One region of the Arthrobacter sp. LT660 genome, then DNA from elsewhere that is predicted to be linked to it. Evidence: riboswitches for the same ligand, from Rfam matches in the RefSeq annotation. Region 1 holds a riboswitch; the other holds the start of a gene.
The links. Region 1 has a riboswitch for S-adenosylmethionine ahead of AC0QSG_RS16030 (hypothetical protein). Riboswitches for the same ligand answer to the same signal wherever they lie in the genome.

Region 1 (4,375 bases):
TCGGCGAGGACGGACTCGCGCGGCCGCCGTGGGCCAGTGTCGATCCGATGCTGCGCGAATACTACGACACCGAATGGGGCCTTCCCGTGCGGGACGAACGCGGGCTGTACGAGCGCATCAGCCTGGAGGCCTTCCAAGCCGGGCTGTCCTGGGCCACCATCCTGCGCAAGCGCGAGGCGTTCAGGGCCGCTTTCGACGGCTTCGACCCGGACTCCGTCGCGGCATACGGGGAGGACGACGTGGCTCGCCTGATGGCGGACGCCGGGATCGTGCGCAACCGCGCCAAGATCCTCGCAGCCATCGCCAATGCGCGCGCCACGATCGAGTTGCGGTCGGACGGCGGGTTGGTCGAGTTCGTGTGGTCGTTCGGTCCCGCCGAGACCCCGCGGCCGGCCACGTTCGCGGACGTCCCCACGACCTCGCCAGAATCCATCGCACTGTCCAAGGCGCTGCGGAAGCGCGGATTCTCCTTCGTGGGGCCGACCACGATGTTCGCGCTGATGGAAGCCATCGGCATAGTGGACACCCACTTGTTGGACAGCCACCGCCGCGGCTCCTCGGGCGTCTGGCCGGGATGAGTTCAGGACCGGCGGACCGCGGACGCCTGTTGCCGGCCACGGGTGGACTCGACGCCCCGGCGCTGATGGGGTTGTTCGCCGCGCACGCCATACCGGGTGTGGACGCGGTGGACGTCCGCGACGCCACGCTGACCCGCGCGGTGCGCCTGACCTCGGGGCACCGCGCGGTGACGGTCGCCGTCGAACCCGCCGGTGTGCGGGTGTTCTCGCCCGGCCTGTCCGGCTCCGACCGGACGGAGCTCGGCGCCGTCGTCCGGGCGTGGCTGGACCTGGACACCGACCTCGCACCCGTGAACGCCGTGCTCGCGGCCGACCCGCTGCTGGCTCCGCTCGTGGCCGCCCGCCCGGGCCTGCGCGTGGCGGGGTGCCTCGACCCGTTCGAGGCGGCGGCGACCACCGTGCTCGGCCAGCAGGTCTCGCTCGCCGCCTGCCGCACGTTCGCCGGTCGGCTCGTCGCCGCGTACGGCTCGGACGGACCCGCAGGGCTCCGGACCTTTCCCGCGGCAGAGGCGGTTGCCGGGGCGGCACACGAGGACCTGCGCGCCGCCGTCGGCATCACGAACGCCCGGGCACGCACGCTGCGGGCGCTGGCGGGCGCGTTCCTCCGCGCAGGCCATGCGGAGGGTGAGGTGATAAGAAAAGTGCCGGAAAGTCCGTGGTTTCCGCTCTCCCGCGCGGAATTGCTCGCACTGCCCGGCATCGGAGAGTGGACGGCCGACTACCTGGCCGTCCGCGCCTCCGGGGACCGCGACGCCTTCGCACCCGGGGACCTGGTGCTGCGCCGCGCCCTGGGCGGCATCTCGACCACGGAAGCCGCCGAGCGCGCGCGGAACTGGAGCCCGTACCGCGCCCACGCGCTGATGCACCTGTGGACGTCCACCGCCTACTGAAGGTAGCCGGCGGCTACCCGTCGGTGCGGCGGCTACTCGGGGAAGATCTGCCCGATGGGTTCGCGCTTCTCCGCCTGGAACGTATCCTCGGCCCGTCCATACGCCCAGTAGGCGGACAGCGAGAGCTGCTTGCGGTCCACCCCACGGTCGTCGGACAGGTAGCGCCGCAGCGCCTTGACCATCTCGCGCTCTCCATGGGCGAAGACCTGCACGCGGCCCTCGGGCCACTCCCCCGCCATGACGGCAGAAGCCAGCATCGCGCTCTCGGGGGTGACCGGTCCTCCGCGGTGCAACCAGCGCACGTCGATCCCGGCGGGCACGTCCAACGCGATCTCGTCCTCCGGTCCGGCGACCTCGAGGTAGGCGAAGCCCTTCGCGTCGGGATCCATGGTCTCCAGCGTCGCCGCGATCGCCGGCAGCGCGGATTCGTCCCCCGCGAAGAGGAACCAGTCGGCCTCGACATCGGGCAGATGCATCCCGCCGGGTCCGGAGAAACAGATCTTGTCCCCCGGCTGCGCGGACGCCGCCCACGGACCTGCGATGCCGTCGTCGCCGTGCACCACGAAGTCGATCTGCAGGGTGCCGGCCGCCTCGTCGACACTGCGAACGGTATAGGTGCGGCGCACGGGCATCTTGTTCGCCGGAAGCGCGGCGCGCAGGGCATCCATGTCGTACGGGGGCTCGAGTCCCAGCGCCGGATCGGCGAACAATAGCTTCACGTACTTGTCGGTGGCGTCCTTGTTGCGGAACTCGGCGAAGCCGGGCCCGCCGAACGTCAGCCGAACCATGTGCTCTCCCAGCGTCTCGCTCGCCACGACCTCCAAGACAATCAGCGGCCGGGCCGGACGTGCTGTTGGGGGAACGCTCACTCGATATCACTCCTCTGGGCGCCGGGTCCTTCGGCGCTTCGGTTTTCCCCAGCCAATCCCACAAAATGACGCAACGCAAACCGTGCGCACTGCCTGCGCTAGGATTAAGCCAGCTTCACGAGATGCGGCCAGCTTTGGGCTCCGACCCGGCCGCACACCAACCCCATGCTTAACGGGTGGTTCGGATGACGAAGCGGCCGGCGGCCCACTCGACGTCGGCAAGAGCAACGGAAGGGTCCCATGGGCTTCCACACCACCGCCTCGGGCGCCGATTCGCTCTGTTCCTCGTTCGACCCCGGACACCGCATCCACGTGGCGGCACTGCGCCGCGCGCTGGCGCTCCCCGCCGACTGGGTGACCGTTTCAGTCGAAGTCGGCGTGCCGGAACAACGGGTCGTCATCCACGCAGCCGACGGCGAAGCCGTCACCACACACACCCACGACGCGTTCCAGGTGGCCGCCCGAATGCGCGGGCTGCCCGCGGCCGCCCGCGAAGCACACGCGCCGCCGCCGCGGGATGAGGCCTCCCGCCTCCGGCCGTTGCACGGACCCGTGCCAGCGCGCTGGCGGTTCGTCTGGAACGAATCGGCCGGAATCCTCGGTCTGCCCGCGGACCGGCTGCGCCACGCCGGACGAGCCTACGTGAGCCTGTCCGCGAACCCGGTGCAGCCGTGTGCACTGGCCCACGAGGAATGCCTCGGGCGGGACTTCGCGGAACTGGCGGCCCGGCTGTCCTAACGGAAGACCGGCTCGCCCAGGAACTCCTCGAGGGCCTCCCGGCGCTCGGCGGGGATCCGCATCAGACGGGATTCCCCGGTGGAGAAGAAGGCCAGGGTCGTGGTGGCGCGGACGCACACTCCGCCGTCGACCGGGTCGTGGATCTCGTAGGCGAGGTCGAAGCTGGCCGCCTTGACCACCGAGATCCACACGTCGACCTCGGCCGGAACGTTGCGGTAGTCAAGCGGCGCGGCATACCGCACGCGGTGTTCCACCACGAGCGTCTGGGTGCCGGCGGGCACGGCGGAAAACAGGTCCACCATCGGCTCGTTGCCCGCCTTGCCCGTCCCGCCCGGGACGCCGAAGGCGGCGATGCGCGCTTCTTCCAGCATGCGGAGGAGGTTCACGTTGTTGATGTGCCCGTAGGCGTCCATGTCCGCCCAACGCATGGGCACCTGGACGCGGAGCCTGCGTCCGCTCACACCTTTTCCCCGCGGGCCTGCTTCTGCTCCACCGCGCGGAGTTGCTCGTCTTCCTGCACTCGCTGGTCCTCGGCGGAAACGATCCCGAGCTTCTCGAGTTCGGCGATGATCACGGCTCCGTCGGGGGCGTAGATCCAGGGCACGCCCGGCGTCGCGTCCACGGTGCCCATCGAGCGGCCGCCGGCCAAAACGGCCTCCGACGGCGTGAGCTGGCGGATCACGATCGCCCGGACGTTCTGCGGGTAGCGCTTGGCGAACTCCGCGTAGATCTCCGGGTCGTGCTGCCCGTCGTCGCCGACCAGCAGCCACCTCATCTGCGGGAACTCGTCCGCGAGTCGGCGCAGCTGGTCCACCTTGTGCTTCATGCCCGAGCGGAACCAGCGGCCCTCCGTCGGCCCCCAGTCGGTCAGCAGCAGGGCCCCCTCCGGGTAGAGGTTTCGGGTGAGGAACCGCGTGAGGGTCGGCGCCACGTTCCAGGCTCCGGTGGAGAGGTAGAGGACCGGGGATCCCGGACGCCCCCGCATCAGCCGCTCCATCATCACGGCCATCCCCGGGGTCGCCACGCGCGCGTGTTCGTTGAGCACGAACGAGTTCCACGCCGCCAACAGCGGGCGGGGCAGGGCGGTGACCACCACGGTGTCGTCGACGTCGGACACCATGCCGAAGTCCACGGCGGAATCGACTACGAAGACCCGGGCGGGTGCGTCCTCCGAACCCTCGCAGGAGAAGTGGACCGTGTGCCAGCCCGGCTCCAGGCCCACCTCGATCAGCGCGTCCAGCACGCCTCCCCTGTCGGCGTCGACCTTGTACTTGCGGCCCTCGACCGTGACGGTGACCTC
Region 2 (4,375 bases), 1.5 Mb from region 1:
ACTTGTTCGATGATGGCGTGTTTGCGGTGGGCCGCATCCGCGGCGACTGTGTCCAGAACGTCGTTGGTGACGGTGGTGAAGAACGCGTGGAACCGATGCGCCTGGAACAGGGTCGGCTGGCCGACTCCGGATTGCGGGTTCAGCTCGGGTATGCGGCGCACGACGAGGCGTCCGGTGACTTGTTCGCCCTTCTTGCGGGAGGTGAACGCGGTGAAGGATGTTTCGGCGACTTCCGCGCGGGAAATCCAGGCGCCGGCGTCCTCGTCGAAGACCGCGTCGGTGTATTCGATGGTTGTCCACGCGGAGTCCTCGATGCCGGCGATGGCGCGTTTCACTGCCTGGTCCATGCGCACGGTTACCGAGATATCGGCCCTGGCGGCCAGGGCGGCGGATACCGGCGCGTGGCCGTAGTAGGCCGAATCGAAGCGGCAGAGCACCGGGGCCCCCTCACGGATGCGCCCCAACGTGGACAGGGCATCGGCAACCAGCCGCCTGGCGCCGCGGGCCGAGTTCGCCGCGCCCTTGCGCAACCGTTGGGCCAAAACGATCGGGGCGGCGTCCTTCGTGGAGGCGGTGGCCAGGAGGGCGTTCAGTCCCCGCACCCCGGAGTAGCCGTAGCCCGATCCCTGTTTCTGGTAGCCGTGGACCTCGATGATCGTGTCGTCGACATCGACGAAGACGAAGCCGGGGTCCGAGGGGTTTCCCAGTGGTGCTGCCCTGTCGGCGAGGTTGACCAGGAAGCGGGAGGCAACCGCGTCGATCTGGCGGACGTGTCCGAAGGTAAAGGACCGCAGGAACGAGCCCAGAGTCGAGGGAGCATAGGCGGAGCTGAAGATCCGTTTGGTACCGCCGTGGCGCAGCACTGCCATGTCGTCGATGGAATCCGCCCCGGCGGTCATCCCGGCCACCAGCGAGGTGACCTTCAAGCCGGCGTTCGCGCCCTTGTCCGTGGGCACAGTGAGCCGCGCGTCGGCCAGTTCGCGCAAGCCCGCGTCCCTGGCCAATCCGAGGATCGGCACCAGCCCCGCGGCAGACACGAGGTTGGGCTCGTCGAAGGAAACTGACACGGCGGAGGGACTGTGGGAAACTTGCACCTGCGAGATGCCCTTCTGATTCAGGAAACTTGTTCTGTGGTAAGTCCAATTTTCCCTGAAAAGACGGGCATCTCCTCATTAATGACGTCCTACCCCACCTGAGCCCGTCGGTGGATCAAGGCTAAGGCGCGCTCCGCGGCGACGCACCCGTCCCCGGTCCCGCGCCCCGCCCGCCGGGCGCGTCACAATCGCTTCACATGACGCGGTGCGGCGGCTCGGTGACGCGTGTGGCGGCCCGGCGCCGGTCACATCCGGTCATATTCCGGATGATGAAGCGCCGCGCGACGGACGGCTTGCGGGGCCGTCCGGGCCCTGCGTTAGATAGTGGAACCCAACCATCAAGAGCGGCCGAGAGATCTGGATCGATGACGCCGCAGCAACCATCCGAGGGCCCCGTGGGGGCCGCGCGAACGGTGCTACCGCCAGAAGCGATGGAGACGCATCAGCGACGCCACCCGGACCCGCGGCATGCCACCGGACCGGACCGCCGCCGCACTCCTTCGCTGTGACAATGCGAGGAGAACCATGTCCGAACACAACGTCGGCGCAGCCCCACCGGCGCTGTCCTACGAGCTGTACCCGCCGGCCAACGAACGCGCCGCCGCCAGGGTCTTCGAGACCATCGAGGCGCTGGCCGGCACCAACCCCGACTACGTGTCCGTCACCTCCAGCGGGACGCCTGCCCGCCGCGAGGCCACCATCGAACTCGTGGGCCACCTGGTCCGCAACACCGCGCTGCGGCCCCTGGCGCACCTGATCTGCGTGGGGGAGAGCCGCGCCACCCTGGACGCCCTTGTCACCCGCCTGGTCGGGCTGGGCGTCCGCGGGGTGCTGGCACTGCGCGGGGACCTCCCCGCGGAGCCGGACGCGAACCGCGGGGAGCTCCGCTACGCCGGCGAGCTGGTGGAGCTGATCCGCGGCGTCGAGCGGCGCCACGCGGCGTCGTTGGCCGGCGGCAGGCTGGCCGTCGGGGTGGCGGCGTATCCGCGCCGGCACCCGGAGTCGCCGTCGTTCGAGCACGACGTCGAGGTGCTGCTGGCGAAGGAGCGTTCCGGCGCCAACTTCGCCATCACCCAGGTCTACTTCGAGCGCTCCGACTACACCGGCCTCGTGGAGGCCGCGCGCCGCGCCGGGGTCAGGATTCCGATCGTCCCCGGCATCATCCCGTTCGACAGCGTGCGGCGCCTGACCCGCCTCGCCGCGATGTCCGGCGTCGAACCGGGCAGGGACCTGCTGCACCGCCTCGAAACGGCGGACAGCGACGGCGAACGACGCCGGATCGGCGTCGCCAGCGCCGTCGAGCTGGCCAAGGGCGCGTTCGATGACGGCGCCCCCGGCCTGCACCTCTACACGTTCAACGATCCGCAGGGCTCGCTGGAAGTCGTCGAGGCGCTCGAGATCTCCAAGGCAGCACCGCAACGCGTGCCCGCCTAGGCGGCGCGCACGCACACCGACCCACCGACCGATTCACCGCAAAAGGAGCACCACCATGACCACCCACCAGAACAGCTTCCCCGCCGCCACCATCCTCGGATACCCCCGGATCGGACCGAACCGCGAACTCAAGCGCGCCATCGAGGCCCACTGGGCCGGCAAGCTCGACGCCGACGGCCTGGACCGGGCGTCCGAGGCCCTGCAGGACGCCACCATCGACCGGCTGACCGGCCTCGGACTCGGCGCGGCGGACTCCTCCATCCCCGCCGACTTCGCCCTCTACGACCAGGTGCTGGACACCACCGCCGCCCTCGGCGCCTTGCCGACGCGCTTCGCCGACCTCGCCGAATCGGACGGGTCGCTGGACACCGACGGGTACTTCACGCTGGCCCGCGGCGACGCCGAGCGCCCGCCGCTGGAAATGACCAAGTGGTTCGACACGAACTACCACTACCTGGTCCCGGAGATCGGCCCGGACACGACGTTCGCGCCGCTCGCCCACCGCCTCACCAGCCTCGTGGCCCGGCAGAGCCGCCGCGGAAACACCCTCCGTCCCGTCCTGGTCGGCCCGGTGACCTACCTGCTGCTGGCCAAGGCCGAGGACGGCGCACCCGAGGGCTTCGACCCGTTGTCGCGGCTGGACGACGCCGTTGCCGCCTACGAGGGCATCATCGGCGCGCTCGGAGACGCCGGCGCCGAATGGGTGCAGCTGGACGAGCCGGCCCTGGTCACCGACCGCGGCGGCGAACTGGCCGTCGCCGGCGGCGTCGTCGAGGGCGCCTACCGTGCGCTGGCCGCAGCAACGCGGGCAGGCTCGGGGCCGGCCCTGTTCGTCACCACCGGCTACGGCACCGCCGGAAACCGCCGCGCGCCAGGTGAGGCCCTCGCACTGCTCGCGTCCGCCGGCGTCCAGGCAGTGCACGCGGACCTCGTCGCCGGGGACCTCCTGGCCGACGCCGGGGTGCATGCCTTCCGCGCCGCCAACGGCGGCGCCGCGACGCTGGTCGCCGGCGTCGTGAACGGCCACAACATCTGGCGCAACGACCTCGCCGCGTCGCTGTCCACGCTGGACAAGTTGACCGCGGGCGGCGGCAAGGTGTCCGTCGCGACCTCGACGTCGCTGTTCCACGTCCCGCACCAGGTCGACATCGAGACCAACCTCCCGGGCCACCTGCGGGACTGGATGGCGTTCGCGGACGAGAAGACCACCGAGGTCCTTACCCTGGCCCGCGGACTCGCCACCGGGCCGGACGCCATCGCGGACGAGGTCGGGGCGGCCACCGCGGCCCTCGCGGCGCGGGCCACCGGCGAAGGCGTCCGCAAGGAGGCCATCCGCCGGCGGACCGGGAGCCTCACGGCCGCGGACTTCACCCGGCCCGACGGCGCCGTCCGCGCGGCGGCGCAGCAGGAGCGGCTCGGGCTGCCGGTGCTGCCGACCACCACGATCGGTTCCTTCCCGCAGACCGGCGACGTCCGCAAGGCCCGCTCCGGGCAGCGCAACGGCGCCATCACGGATGCGGCCTACGAGGGCTTCCTGCGCGAGGAGATCGCCCGCGTGGTGCGGCTCCAGGAGGACCTCGGCCTGGACGTGCTGGTCCACGGCGAGCCCGAGCGCAACGACATGGTCCAGTACTTCGCCGAGAACTTCGACGGGTTCGAGACCACCGAGCACGGATGGGTCCAGTCCTACGGTTCACGCTGCACCCGTCCGTCGATCCTCTGGGGAGACGTCAGCCGCCCGGCGGCGTTCACCGTCCCGTGGACCGCGTACGCGCAGTCCCTGACCCCGCGTCCGCTCAAGGGCATGCTGACCGGTCCGGTGACCATCCTCGCGTGGTCCTTCGTCC

Region 2: it holds a riboswitch for S-adenosylmethionine, as region 1 does, so the genes downstream of both, AC0QSG_RS09085 (methylenetetrahydrofolate reductase) here and AC0QSG_RS16030 (hypothetical protein) in region 1, are expected to answer to the same signal.

What each region holds. Positions count from the first base shown of each region.
Region 1 covers NZ_CM149651.1:3,432,959-3,437,333, reverse strand. The annotation lists gene AC0QSG_RS16045 (DNA-3-methyladenine glycosylase I) at 1-578, shown strand, start outside; gene AC0QSG_RS16040 (DNA-3-methyladenine glycosylase family protein) at 575-1,468, shown strand; gene AC0QSG_RS16035 (siderophore-interacting protein) at 1,501-2,337, opposite strand; SAM riboswitch class IV at 2,451-2,568, shown strand; gene AC0QSG_RS16030 (hypothetical protein) at 2,578-3,075, shown strand; gene AC0QSG_RS16025 (acyl-CoA thioesterase) at 3,072-3,536, opposite strand; gene AC0QSG_RS16020 (App1 family protein) at 3,533-4,375, opposite strand, start outside.
Region 2 covers NZ_CM149651.1:1,962,793-1,967,167, reverse strand. The annotation lists gene AC0QSG_RS09090 (IS1380 family transposase) at 1-1,094, opposite strand, end outside; SAM riboswitch class I at 1,427-1,532, shown strand; gene AC0QSG_RS09085 (methylenetetrahydrofolate reductase) at 1,620-2,528, shown strand; gene metE (5-methyltetrahydropteroyltriglutamate--homocysteine S-methyltransferase) at 2,584-4,375, shown strand, end outside.